DNA from 3 places in the Devosia sp. Z11_6 genome. Region 3 is predicted to be linked to each of the others. Evidence: predicted binding sites of a transcription regulator. Region 3 holds the regulator's gene; each other region holds the start of a gene.

Region 1 (4,412 bases), on a different contig from region 3:
GGCGAGAGCGGGAACGCCTCGCTGAACGAAATATCGACGAGGTTGAACGCGCGCAGCTCTTGCCTGACCTGGTCCACCGTTTCGAACTTGCCCAGGATCCATGGGATGAACTCAAAGGGTGTGATATTGGTCTGGCCAGGGGCTTCGGGCTTGTAATCGGCATTGCCGGGGAAATTGAGCCCCGCCATGCTGAGCCCCTTCTCGTTGGTCGCGTCGTAGTACAGCGGATAGCCATCCGAGATGGTCGCCATGCCGATGATGGCGTGGTGCGTGTCGAGCCTGGGCATTCTGCGGAACTCGAAGGGGAAGTTGCGCGGCGTGACCGTGACCGTCTCGTTGTAGGAGAACTCCAGATCGAGATTGCGGCCGAAATAATGGTCTTTGGTGGTGTAGTTGGCGCCGGTGCACATCTGCCGATCTCCCGTTCTGCCGACCGCGACGGGCCTGCAGTGCCTGTAAATAGATCAAAGGCTTACTGGTTTTTCTCAAACTCGGCCTGGAATGCCGTGCGGGCATTGTGCAGGCCATCGACGAATTGCTGCCAGGAAGCGTCGGTCGCGGCGCCCAGCCGGTCGAGTTGTTCGCGACTTTCCTGCAGCCGGGCTTCCAACGCTGCCTTGCGCGCGTCGAGCCCGGCCTTGGCGCCTGCAGCCGCATTGGCGACCGATTGGTCGAGGTCCTCGATTTCCTGCCTGAAGGCGGCTTCCTGCGCCTCGGCCCGCGCGATGAATACGGCGCGGCGAAGGTCGTGATCAGCCGTGGCGGCGTCATAATAGGCGGCCAGATCGGTCTCGAAGTCGTCCCAATGGGTGGCGAGCGCACTGCCCAGCCGCTCGGTTTCCTCGCGGGTCCTGGCGTCCGTGGTGGCCAGCGCCTCCTCGAGGGAGCGCTGATATTCCTCCCGCACGGCGCGCAGCTTGTCGAGTTCCGCTTCGGCCTTGGTGCGCGCGTCGCCCGCGAGTTGTTCGGTGTTTTGCTCCAGAACGGTGATGGCGGCATCCATCTCCTGCAAATGGGCTTGCGCCCAGCGGATGGCGCGGTGCGCTTCATCAGGCTCCTCAGGCGCGGCTTGCGTGGTGGCGGGGGTGGCATTGTTCTGCCCCACCGCCAGCGGGGACAGGGCCAGCGAGCCCGCAAGGACGGTCACGAGCAGAGCTGCAGATGCCTTGGACGTCAACATGGTGGTTCCTTCCGGTCAGGGCTCTTGCGTGCAATCAGAGATCGGCAGCTCGGTGCCACCGCGCCAAAGTCTGGGCGACTCTTGGATGGTGCGGGCATGCACGCCTCATTTCACCGTGAAACTAGCCCGTCGCGGGTGCCGCAAATTGAGCAAAGTCAATAATGGGGCTTTTTCCCAGGGCCGCGCTGTCGCTTCATGCCTTTGAAGCCGGAAAGGCTTTACGGCAAAAAAAATGGGCCGCCGAAGCGACCCACTTTCCTGGTTTTATGGAGACGTCGAGCCTCAGAACGGGATGTCGTCGTCCATGCCGCCGGACTCAAAGGCCGGGGCGCTCGGGGATGGACGGCGGCCGCCGCCACCACCCCCATTGTCGGACTGGCGGGCGCCGCGGAAGCCGCCGGGCTCGCCGCCCCCTGCCCCTTCACCCTCGCCGCGGCCGTCGAGCAGCGTCAGGTTGGAGTTGAAGCCCTGCAGCACAATCTCGGTGGAGTATTTGTCCTGCCCGCTCTGGTCCTGCCATTTGCGGGTTTGGAGTTGGCCTTCGATGTAAACCTTGGAGCCCTTTTTGAGGTAACTTTCGGCCACACGCGCCAGACCTTCCGAAAAGATCACCACCCGGTGCCATTCGGTCTTTTCGCGCCGCTCGCCGGTGTTCTTGTCTTTCCAGTTTTCCGAGGTGGCGATGGACAGATTGACCACCTTGCCGCCGCTGGGAAGATTGCGCACTTCGGGGTCGTTGCCCAGATTGCCTACCAGAATGACCTTGTTGACGCTGCCTGCCATGACATGCTCCGTTTCGCTTTGCTTGGCCTGCGGCCCGCTTGGGTTCTACTTAACGCCCAAAACCGCAGCCGCTCAGCCTTTTTTGGCGTTTTGAACCGGTTTGTGCCGGCTGCGCCTGACCGCTGGACCCCAGTAGATGGGGATTGCCCTTTAACTTCGTTCATCTTATGTTCTCAGCGCAGGGTGAGTCAAGGACGGCCGAAGGGGCCGCTCGGGAGGTGCGCGATGGGGTCGCTACTGACACGCTGTGTCAGCAGCCCTGCGGGATGGAGTGGCTCCAAAGGGGTGAGCGCCTGACCCCGGGGCTTTGTTGGGCGCGTTGACAGCGGGTGCAAGGCCGCCATGCCGACCCTTTGCCTTGCCTGCCCGGTGGTGCGCCCCTATTTGTGAGTTCCCGCCGACCGTCCGGCCGTTATATGCCGACACCTGTCTGGCGCAGCCTTTATGAACATGGATCGTGATGCCCAATCCCAGCCTTAATCGTGAAATCGTGGTGCGCGGCGCGCGCGAACACAATCTCAAGGGCATCGATGTCCGGCTGCCGCGCGACAGCCTGATCGTGATGACGGGCCTGTCCGGCTCGGGGAAGTCCTCGCTGGCGTTCGATACGATCTATGCCGAGGGGCAGCGGCGCTATGTGGAGTCGCTGTCCGCTTATGCGCGGCAGTTTCTCGAAATGATGCAAAAGCCCGATGTGGAGCATATCGAGGGGCTGTCCCCCGCAATTTCCATCGAACAGAAAACCACCTCGCGCAATCCGCGCTCGACGGTGGGCACGGTCACGGAAATCTACGATTACCTGCGCCTGCTGTTTGCTCGCGTAGGCATTCCTTATTCGCCCGCCACGGGGCTGCCGATCGAATCCCAGACCGTGTCGCAAATGGTGGACCGGGTGCTGGAGCTGCCCGAGGGCACGCGGCTTTATCTGCTGGCGCCGATTGCGCGCGGGCGCAAGGGGGAGTTCAAGAAGGAACTGGCGGAGCTGGGGCGCAAGGGCTTCCAGCGCGTCAAGATCGACGGCGAATATTTCGAGCTCGAGGATGCCCCTACCCTCGACAAGAAGTTCAAGCACGATATCGAGGCGGTGATCGACCGGGTGGTCGTGGGCCCCGACCTCAGCGGGCGCTTGGCGGAAAGCTTTGAAACGGCGCTCAAGCTCGCCGACGGCATTGCGTTGGTGGAACTGGCCGACGAAACCGATGAGAGCGGCAAGCCGCGCCAGATCACCTTTTCGGAAAAGTTCGCCTGCCCGGTGTCCGGCTTCACCATTGCCGAGATCGAGCCGCGGCTGTTTTCGTTCAACAATCCATTTGGTGCCTGCCCGGTGTGCGACGGGCTGGGGACCGAGCAGAAGATCGATCCGGGCCAGGTCGTGCCCGATTCAAGCCTGAGCCTGCGCGACGGGGCGGTGCTGCCCTGGGCCAAGACTTCGGCGCCCTATTACCTGCAAACGCTGAGCGCGGTGGTCAAGCATTTCGGCGCCTCGACCGGGACCGCCTGGGCCGACCTGCCCGACGAGGTGCGGCAGGCGGTGCTCTATGGCACCGGACGGACGGCAATCGAGTTCGTTTATGACGACGGCTTGCGGCAATACAAGACCACCAAGCCCTTTGAAGGGGTGATCGGCAATCTCGAGCGGCGCTATAAGGAAACCGAAAGCGCGGGGATGCGCGAGGAGATCGAGAAATACATGTCGCAGGCGCCATGCGTGGCCTGCAACGGGTATCGGCTCAAGCCCGAAACGCTCGCGGTAAAGATTGCGGGGCTCCATATCGGGCAGGTCACCGAAATGTCGATCCGCGCCTCGGACGAGTGGTTTGCCGGGCTGATGGGGCAGCTGACCCCGAGCCAGAAGCAGATCGGCGAGCGCATTCTCAAGGAAATCCGGGACCGGCTGACCTTCCTGATCGATGTGGGGCTCGATTACCTCAGCATGTCGCGCAATTCAGGGACGCTGTCGGGTGGGGAATCGCAGCGCATTCGCCTTGCCAGCCAGATCGGCTCGGGGCTGACGGGCGTGCTGTATGTGCTCGACGAGCCCTCGATCGGGCTGCATCAGCGCGATAATGCGCGCCTGCTCGATACGCTGCGGCGGCTGCGCGACCTCGGCAATACCGTCATTGTCGTGGAGCATGACGAGGATGCAATCCTGACGGCCGACTATGTGGTCGATATCGGCCCGGGTGCCGGGGTGCATGGCGGCCATATCGTGGCAGAAGGCACGCCCGACCAGATCCTGGCGCATGAGGACAGCCTCACCGGCAAGTATCTGTCGGGCCGGATGGGCATTGCCATTCCGGCCGAGCGCCGCGAGGGCAAGACCGGCAAGTATCTTTCGGTGCGCGGCGCCACTGGCAACAACCTCAAGGATGTGGATGTGGATGTGCCGCTCGGCATGTTCGTGGCCATTACCGGGGTGTCGGGCGGCGGCAAGTCGACCCTGATGATC
Region 2 (4,412 bases), on a different contig from region 3:
GCGCCCTTGGCCATCTCGATGGAATCGAGAATCACCTTGCGCGCATCGGCCAGATTGCCGATCCGGTCGATCTTGGCCCATTTGCCGGGCTCGAGATCCTTGTAGTGCGTGAAGAAGTGCTTCACCCGCTCAAGCTGGATTTCCGGGAAATCCTCGATATCGAGGATGTTGTCATACATGCGCGTCAGCTTGGATACGGGCACCGCGATGATCTTTTCATCCTGCCCGCCATCGTCTTCCATGAACAACACGCCGACCGGGCGCGAGCGCACCACGGCGCCCGGTACCAGCGGGCGCGAATTCATCACGATCACATCGAGCGGGTCGCCGTCGCCACACAGCGTATGGGGCACAAAGCCGTAATTGCCGGGATAGCGCATTGGGGTGTAGAGGAACCGGTCCACGAACAGCGCGCCCGAGGCCTTGTCGATTTCGTACTTGATCGGCTCGCCGCCCAAAGGCACTTCGATGATCACATTGAGGTCTTCGGGCGGGTTCTTGCCGATTGGAATGGCGTCGATGTTCATTGGGCGTTCAGCCTTGGTTCATCTGGGTGGCGAAAAGGTGGCGGCCTTGTTGCCCAGAACCGCCAGCAAAAGCAAGCCTCTTGCCTTTAGTGGCTTATTTGACCACCAAAACCGGCACTTTGGCGCGCGCCAGCACCTCGGCCGCCTGGCTGCCCAGCAATAATCGCCCTAGTCCCCGCCGCCCATGCGAGCCCATCACGATCAGATCACTTCCCTGCTGCTCGGCCGTTTCGATGATGCCGTCAGCCGCTAGATGGTCGGGCAGGTGCAGCGTTTCCGCAGCCATTCCAAGGGCTTGCGCCTGCCCCTGCGCCGCCGCCAGTACCTTGCCGGCACGTTCGCGATAGCCATCCTCGAGCTGGGTGATCAGCGGCCCCGCATCGATCTGGCCAAATCCACCCGTGCCCCCAACCATGGTCGTCACCGGATCCGTCACGGTCAAAACGGTCACCTTTCCGCCACTGCCCTTGCCTAGGTTGAGCGCCGCAGCGAGGGCCTTGTCGCCCAGTTCGGAGCCGTCGGTGGCGATGAGGATGTTGTTGAACATCGGCGTTTCTCCCTGTGATGGAATGGCTTGCAACGGTTTTGTAGCAGAAACACAAAGGTGGCGAATTTGATCTCGATCAGAATGGCAGGGCTATTTTGCCTCGGTGCGGCATGGGGGGCCAGTGCCTTGGCGACCCCCGCCCTGGCCCAATCGGGTTTCAACAGCGCCTATACCGATCTGGATCTGAACGAGTGCCTCGTGCTTGACGCCGACGATTTCGGCGCCAGCTGGGCCTGCCCCGGCTATAAAGGCTTTCCGCTCAAGGTCATGGAAGGGGACCTGCGCTTTTCCCTGGCCTATGGCTTTGGCGACAACAACGAGAACGGCGCCCAAACCCTGCCGCCCTTCAACCGCCTCGGCCCCAAGCTGGAATGGCGGCTGTCCAACGCCTCAGGCCGCTGGCTGCCTATCGCGACCATCGTGCGCTACCACACTGCCGATGCCGAAACGGGCGAAGACAGCAACGAGATCCTGGTGGTTAGCCAGATTGCCGAAGGCAATTCCTGTCACATCGCCTATGTGGACGCCTTGGCTAATCCCGATGCCAACGAGTTGGCGCGTGCCGCCGCCGACCAGGCTGGCGAGTTCGATTGTGCGCTTGATGAAGCCAAAACCATCGGCACCTTCAAGGCCTGGTAGCTCAAGAGGATCGGGATTTGCCGATCTGGTTGCGCAGCACGGTGCGTTCGCGCGAAGGTACGCCGATCAGCTCGGCGATGCGCCAGACCATGTTGTCCTCAAGTTCGTGATTCTTGCCATCGGCAAACACCACTTCCCACATCATGCGGATGATGGCGATGCGATCCTCGAGCTCCAGCGCGGTTAAGGCCGAGGTAAAGCGGTAGAAATCCACCGCCTCGGCATCGCGCATGGCGCCTTGCCGCACCAGTTTATCCACAGCCGCTTCATCGAGTTGGTAGTGGCTCATCAGCGCAGTCTTGATGGCCTGCTGCTCTTCGGGCTTCATCTGCCCGTCTACCGATGCCAGATGCACCAGGAGGGCTGCTGCCGCCAGTTGCGGATCATGCTCGTCCATTGCCGTTTCTGGTTTTGCAAACAAGCGAGTAAGGGCGTCGAACATGCAAAAAACCTCTGCCGGCATCTGGCCTTTCGGCGGTAAGAGGAAAGCGCTAAGGCGCGGTTAGCGTTCCATCCTTCATTGCGAGGGCGGTGGATGGCAAAGGTTAACCTTTTCCCCAACCTCGCAAAAAGACTCGGCTTGACTCCGGAACCCGGTCCGTAGTGTTCTTGTTTTGTTCTGAACCAAGAACCGAAAGCCCCATGAGCGACCTTGACCGCCAAACGCGCCTTGCGGCGCTGCGCACCCGTATTGCCGATCTCGAACGCCGCCCGGCCTTGGCCGAAACGGCGGCACCGGGAGCGATGGCGGGCGGCTTTCCCCTGGCTGGCCCGGGGGTGGTGCATGAAGTGTTCGCCGATGAACGGCGCAATGGCGGCGCTGTGCTGGGGTTTGCGCTGGGGCAGGCGCGGGGATTGCTGGGGGGCACCCGCCAAGCAGTGGTTTATCTGCAGATGACGGCCGATGCCCAGGAAATGGGCCTGCCCTATGGCAGGGGGCTGCAGTTTTTTGGCTTTGATGCCAAGGACCTGGTGCTGATCCGCCCGGCCAATATCGCCGAATTGCTGTGGGCAGCTGAAGAAGCGCTGGGCTGCGGGGCGGTTGCGGCCGTGGTCGCCGACGTGGCGGGCCAGCCCAAGATCCTCGATTTCACCGCCAGCCGGCGCCTCAGCATGCGCGCCCAAAGCGGCGGGGCATCGGTGTTTCTGCTGCGCTATGGGCGCTGGCGCGAATCGAGCGCCGCGCAGTTGCGCTGGCATGTGGCGCCGGTTTTGAGCGCCCCCACCCCCTTTGATGCCCGTGCCCCAGGGGCGAGCCGCTGGAGCGCCCGGCTGGAAAAGGGCGCGCTTGGGCAAAGCCATGGCGGCGAATGGATCCTGGAGTGGACAGAAAATGGCTTTCGAGCAGAGCAAGCAGCCCGCCCCGGTGTGGATGGAACAACGGGGAGCACGCCGCTTCCTGGCACTTTACCTGCCCGATTGGGCGACCGACTATCTCAAGCGGGCTGATCGGCGGCTGCAGTCACCCCTGGCGCTGTTTGAGCGCATCAAGGGGGGCATGCGGCTGGCAGCGGTGGATCGGGAAGCGGCGGCGGCCGGGCTCAGCCCGGGCCAGAACCTGGCCGATGCGCGCGCGCTGGTGCCCAATCTGCACACGCTGCCTATCGACCGGCCGCTCCTGGAAGCCGCCTTTGCCGATTTTGCCGATTGGCATTCCAATGCCAGTCCGCTGGTCGCGGTGCTGCCCGATATAAGCGCCTTTGGCGATCTGGTGCTCGATATCACCGGAGTATCGCATCTGTTCGGCGGCGAGGAAGCGATGCTTGCAACCCTGCTCAAGCGGCTGGCGGTTCTGGGCTACCGGGTCCAGGGAGCGGTGGCCTCCACTGTGGGCGCGGCCTGGGCTGTCGCCCATTTTGCCGCCAACCAGGTGGTGGCTGCGGCCGATACCGAGCGGGTCTTGGCGCATCTGCCGGTCGCCGCGCTTCGCCTCAGCCCGATCCAGATTGCCGGGCTCAATGCAATGGGGCTCAAGCAGGTGGGACAGGTGCGGACGCGCGAGCGCAAGGCCCTGCAGGCTCGGTTCGGTTTGTCGCTGCTGACCCGGCTCGACCAGGCCTATGGCGCACTCGAAGAACGTCCCGTACCCCGCCTGCCCCTGGCCGAACGCTATGCCGAGCGGCGCTTTGCCGATCCGATCGGCTTGATGGACGATGTGCTGATGTGCGCCCATGACCTGGCGGTGCAGATCGGATTGCGGCTCGAAAGCGAAGGGCTGGGCGCGCAAAGCTTTCATCTGTTCCTCTATCGGGTGGACCACAAGGTGATGTGCCTGTCGGTCAATGCCGCCCGGGCCACGCGCGACCCTGCCCATATTGCGCGTTTGTTCGCCCATCGCTCCGAGCGGCTGGGCGGAGATTACGATGCGGGGTTCGGCATTGATGCGATCCGGCTTGCTGCCAGCTCAGTGTCCCCGCTCGATGCCGTGCAGGTGGGCGCCTTTGCCGCTGCCGATGGGGCACAGGATCTGGACCGGCTTTATGACCGCATGGCCAGCCGCCTGGGGGCGCTGGCGGTGCTGCGCACCAAATTCAGCAATACCCATATTCCCGAGCGGGCCGTGCGGCTCGAACCGGTGATCGCCCGCACCCCTGACGATCCCGAAGCGCTGCCCGATCCCGGCCGGGCGCGGCCTCTGCGGCTCCTGCCGGTGCCCGAGCCCATCACCATCACCGCCGCACAGGTGCCCGATGGTCCTC
Region 3 (4,412 bases):
CCCGCTTGGCGACGATTTCCGCCAAGGCCAAGAGCTGATTCCGAGAGGCTCTCGCCTCACTCCCATGCAACTGGCCGTCGCGGCCGCCGCTAATTGCGCGACGCTGCCCGTCGCCGTGCAGCCGCGCATAGCGCTCCTTGCCACCGGGGACGAACTGGTGCTGCCCGGCGCCACGCTCGGACCGGGCCAGATCGTCGCCTCCAACAGCTTTGGTTTGCGGCCGCTGCTTGCGCCTTACGCCGCCGAGATCCGCGACTACGGCATCGCTCCCGACAACCGCGCGGCGCTTGCCGAGCGCCTCGCCGCCATCTTTGCCGAAGCGCCCGATTTCGTCATCACCACGGGCGGCGCCAGTGTTGGCGACCATGACATCGTGCAGGAAATCCTGCTGAGTCTCGGCGTCCAGCTCGATTTCTGGCGCATCAATATGCGCCCGGGCAAGCCGCTTATGTTCGGCACAATGGCCAAAACCCTGGTGTTTGGCCTGCCTGGCAATCCGGTTTCGGCCATGGTGACCGCCGCCGTCTTCATCAAGCCGGCGCTCCGCCGCTGGCTCGGCGTCGCCGAACCCGCCCGCTGGCACCTGCCGCTTCTTGCGCCCACGCCGCCCAATACCGCCCGGCGCCACTTCATGCGTGCCCAAATGGTGCATTCAAGCCAAGGTGCGGGCTTGCTCCCGATCAGCGAAACCGATAGCGGTCATACCTCCTCGCTGGCCCGTGCCGATATGCTGCTGGTGCAGCCGGAGTACGATCCCGGACAACCCGCCGGCACCCTAGCTGCGGCCATTCCGCTGGACGGGTTCTAAGCAGAGCCAAAGAATTTTCTCCTGCGCCCTTGAGCGTTATTGCAGAACATAACTGGAACACCTATGCTCGTTCAGTCTTTGTTCCGATTCTGCGATTGAAGGGCTCCGATGCTGACGCGCAAGCAACATGAACTGCTGATGTTCATCCATGAGCGGATGAAGGAAAGCGGCATTCCCCCTTCGTTTGACGAGATGAAGGACGCGTTGGATCTGGCCTCCAAGTCGGGCATTCACCGCCTGATCACGGCGCTTGAGGAGCGCGGCTTCATCCGCCGCCTGCCCAATCGCGCGCGGGCACTGGAAGTGCTCAAACTCCCCGATTCGATGAACCCCGCGCTCGGCGGCCGCAAGGCCCGCTTCGAGCCCAGCGTCATCGAAGGCAATCTGGGCCGTGTTGCCGCTCCGCCGCCACGCTCGGGCTGGAGCGATGATTATGTGCGCCCCGTCGCGGTCCCGGTCATGGGCCGGATCGCCGCCGGTACCCCCATCGAGGCCATCCAGAGCCACTCCCACACGATCTCGGTGCCGCCCGAGATGCTTGGCCCGGGCGAGCACTATGCTCTGGAAGTGCGCGGCGATTCGATGATCGATGCGGGCATTTTCGATGGCGACACTGTGCTGATTCGTCGCCAGGATGTTGCCGGGACCGGCGAGATCATCGTTGCGCTGGTGGATGACGAGGAAGCCACCCTCAAGCGGCTGCGCCGCAAGGGCAACACCATCGCGCTTGAAGCGGCCAATCCCGCCTACGAAACCCGCATCTTCCCGCCCGACCGCGTCAAGGTTCAGGGCCGCCTCGTGGGCCTGCTGCGTAAATATTGACCCCGAGGGTCGAAAAACTCTGTCCCGTTCTGCTGCGGGTGGTGGCGCAAGAACGCCAGTGCTTGGCGTTCAGGCATCCTTTGGCTGGCTTGCAGCTGGTGAAAGGAACGCGGGAAGGCTCCGAGCCGATGGAAGTCGGTGCTCTGCGCGAACTCGCAGAGGAGTCAGGCCTCCAGGCAGAGGCTTTGCGCACGCTGCCATCCAGCAATTCCATTGCAGAGCAACAGCTTTGGCACTTCGTTGTGGTGAGTGCCGCCGCTCCCGTCCCCGAACACTGGTGTTACTTTACGCAAGATGATGTTGGTCATTGGTTCGAGTTCTTCTGGTGGCCACTCGAGCGCCAACCCGGACCCGAATGGCACCCCATGTTTCAGCGCGCCCTCGCCCATATAGGTCGCCACGCCTGAGCCCTGAGTTGGCCAGGAACAAGCGTCTTCAACGGAGCTCGTTGACGCCCAATAGTCCTCATGAGCCGCACCAGACCAGCGCCTTTGTGCCCCCTCCTTCACCCTCCCCCTTGAGGGGAGGGCCGGGGTGGGGGTTCAGTCCCCTCCTCCGCGAGTGACGTTAGACCCGGCTGGCCACCTCCAGCGTGCAATCCGCTCAAGCCCCATGCCCCCCGACAATAACTTATCCCCGCCCCCGCCGATCGCCCGCATAGTCTCCTCATCCGCGCACCCAAGCGAGATCATGACGAGTGGTTGGTGCGTGGAGGCTGGAGGATCGTGGGTCGCCGCGATCCGGCCGGTGTCCGCAAGAGCCGTGGACCTCTATCGTCCGGTGGTCTTGGGTGAAGAATCGCGATGGCAGCTGCACTGGCCATCGGAACCCTGATGTGGCGCAGGCAGCGGTGCCCGCCAGGGTTTAGTTCAACATCCGCGGAATCTGGCATGCGCCGCAGGAGGGAGCGGGCATCGGCACCCAGTCGCTGTTGGCGAGGCGGAGCTTCCGTTTTGCGCAACGTTTTTTGAGGCAATGCCTCGCCAACGCCGCTCCCAACCGGAGGCCTCGTGCCGACCGGAGTTTCGCCGTGCCTTGGAAACAAAAATCCCCGCCGAAGCGGGGATCTCGAAGTCGTTGGGGCTCAAGCCCTAGTGGTTGTCGCGCGGCACGCCATAGGTCTGGGCAATGCGCTGGTAAGCCACTGCTGGCTTGAGTACGGCGCCATTGCCAAGCTGGTCGACCAGCCCGCGCTGGATTTCCTGCCAGGGCGTCTGGTGCGCGGGGTACTTGTAGCCGCCCGCTTCCGCCAGTTCTTGCCGGCGCGTCGCAATCTCGGCGTCCGAGATCAGGATATCGGCGGTGCCATTGTTGAGGTCGATACGCACCCGGTCACCCGTGCGTAGGATGGCCAGGTTGCCGCCCGCTGCCGCTTCAGGCGAAGCGTTGAGGATCGAGGGCGAGCCCGACGTGCCGGATTGGCGCCCGTCGCCGATACAGGCCAGCGCGTGGACGCCCTTCTTGATGAGGTAGGCAGGGGGCCGCATATTGACGACTTCAGCCGCCCCCGGATAGCCGATCGGGCCCGCGCCGCGCATGAACAGCAGCGTGTGCTCGTCGATATCGAGGGAGGGATCATCGATCCGGTGGTGATAGTCCTCAGGACCATCGAACACCACGGCCTTGCCCTCGAACATGCCGGGATGCTCGGGATTGGCAAGGTAGCGCTCGCGGAACTCGGGCGAGATCACGCTGGTCTTCATGATCGCGTTGTCGAAGAGATTGCCGCGCAGCACCAGGAACCCGGCTTCTTCCTTGAGCGGCTGCTCGAACGGGCGGATCACCTTCTCGTCCTGGATGGGGGTGTTGCGGCAGTTCTCGCCGATGGTCTTGCCGTTGACGGTGGGTGCATTCTCACGGATCAGCCCCTGCTTCATCAGCTCGTTGACCACCGCCGGCACGCCGCCCGCATGGTAGTAATCCTCGCCGAGATATTCGCCGGCCGGCTGCAGGTTCACCAGCAGCGGCACCTTGTGCCCATAGGTCTGGAAGTCCTGCAGGTCGAGCTCGACACCGATATGCTTGGCGATCGCCTGGATGTGGATCGGGGCGTTGGTCGACCCGCCAATCGCGGAATTGACCACGATGGTGTTGATGAAATTGTCCTTGGTCATGATGTCGGAGGGCTTGAGGTCCTCATGCACCATGTCGACGATGCGCTTGCCCGTGCGATAGGCCATTTCCTGGCGATCGCGATAAGGCGCGGGAATTGCCGCCGAACCCGGCAGCTGCATGCCCAGCGACTCAGCCAGCGAGTTCATCGTGGTTGCCGTGCCCATCGTGTTGCAGAAGCCGGTGGACGGCGCCGAAGACGCCACCAGCTCGATGAACTGCGCATAATCGATCTCGCCGGCCGCCATCATCTGGCGCGCCTTCCACACAATGGTGCCTGAGCCGGTGCGCTCGCCCTTGTGCCAGCCATTGAGCATGGGGCCGACGGACAGCGCGATGGCGGGGATATTGACCGTCGCCGCACCCATCAGCATGGCCGGGGTGGTCTTGTCGCAACCAATGGTCAGCACCACGCCATCGAGCGGATAGCCATAGAGCACTTCCACCAGCCCGAGATAGGCCAGGTTCCGGTCGAGACCAGCGGTCGGGCGCTTGCCGGTTTCCTGGATCGGATGCACGGGAAATTCGATGGCAATGCCGCCCGCTTCCCGGATGCCTTCGCGCACGCGTTCAGCCAGAACGATATGATGGCGGTTGCAGGGGGAAAGGTCAGAACCGGTCTGCGCGATGCCGATGATGGGCTTGTTGCCCTGCAATTCCTCGCGCGATA

Evidence for each region. Region 3 encodes LexA, which represses DNA repair genes until DNA is damaged. Its sites were predicted from a motif close to TGTTCNNNNTGTGTTCNG; they were not measured.
Region 1: the regulator LexA is predicted to act here: its motif matches at 2,121-2,138, upstream of ssb (single-stranded DNA-binding protein).
Region 2: the regulator LexA is predicted to act here: its motif matches at 2,318-2,335, upstream of AC3YMN_RS08500 (ImuA family protein).

The regions. Positions count from the first base shown of each region.
Region 1 is NZ_JBYUNQ010000004.1:431,779-436,190, reverse strand. Features, by position in the region: gene bsh (choloylglycine hydrolase) at 1-410, opposite strand, end outside; gene AC3YMN_RS14360 (hypothetical protein) at 473-1,180, opposite strand; gene ssb (single-stranded DNA-binding protein) at 1,463-1,963, opposite strand; gene uvrA (excinuclease ABC subunit UvrA) at 2,424-4,412, shown strand, end outside.
Region 2 is NZ_JBYUNQ010000002.1:666,140-670,551, forward strand. Features, by position in the region: gene ppa (inorganic diphosphatase) at 1-527, opposite strand, end outside; gene AC3YMN_RS08485 (universal stress protein) at 622-1,074, opposite strand; gene AC3YMN_RS08490 (hypothetical protein) at 1,201-1,713, shown strand; gene AC3YMN_RS08495 (tellurite resistance TerB family protein) at 1,715-2,155, opposite strand; gene AC3YMN_RS08500 (ImuA family protein) at 2,356-3,162, shown strand; gene AC3YMN_RS08505 (Y-family DNA polymerase) at 3,047-4,412, shown strand, end outside.
Region 3 is NZ_JBYUNQ010000003.1:129,124-133,535, forward strand. Features, by position in the region: gene AC3YMN_RS09985 (molybdopterin molybdotransferase MoeA) at 1-808, shown strand, start outside; gene lexA (transcriptional repressor LexA) at 917-1,630, shown strand; gene AC3YMN_RS09995 (NUDIX hydrolase) at 1,729-2,037, shown strand; gene AC3YMN_RS10000 (IlvD/Edd family dehydratase) at 2,722-4,412, opposite strand, start outside.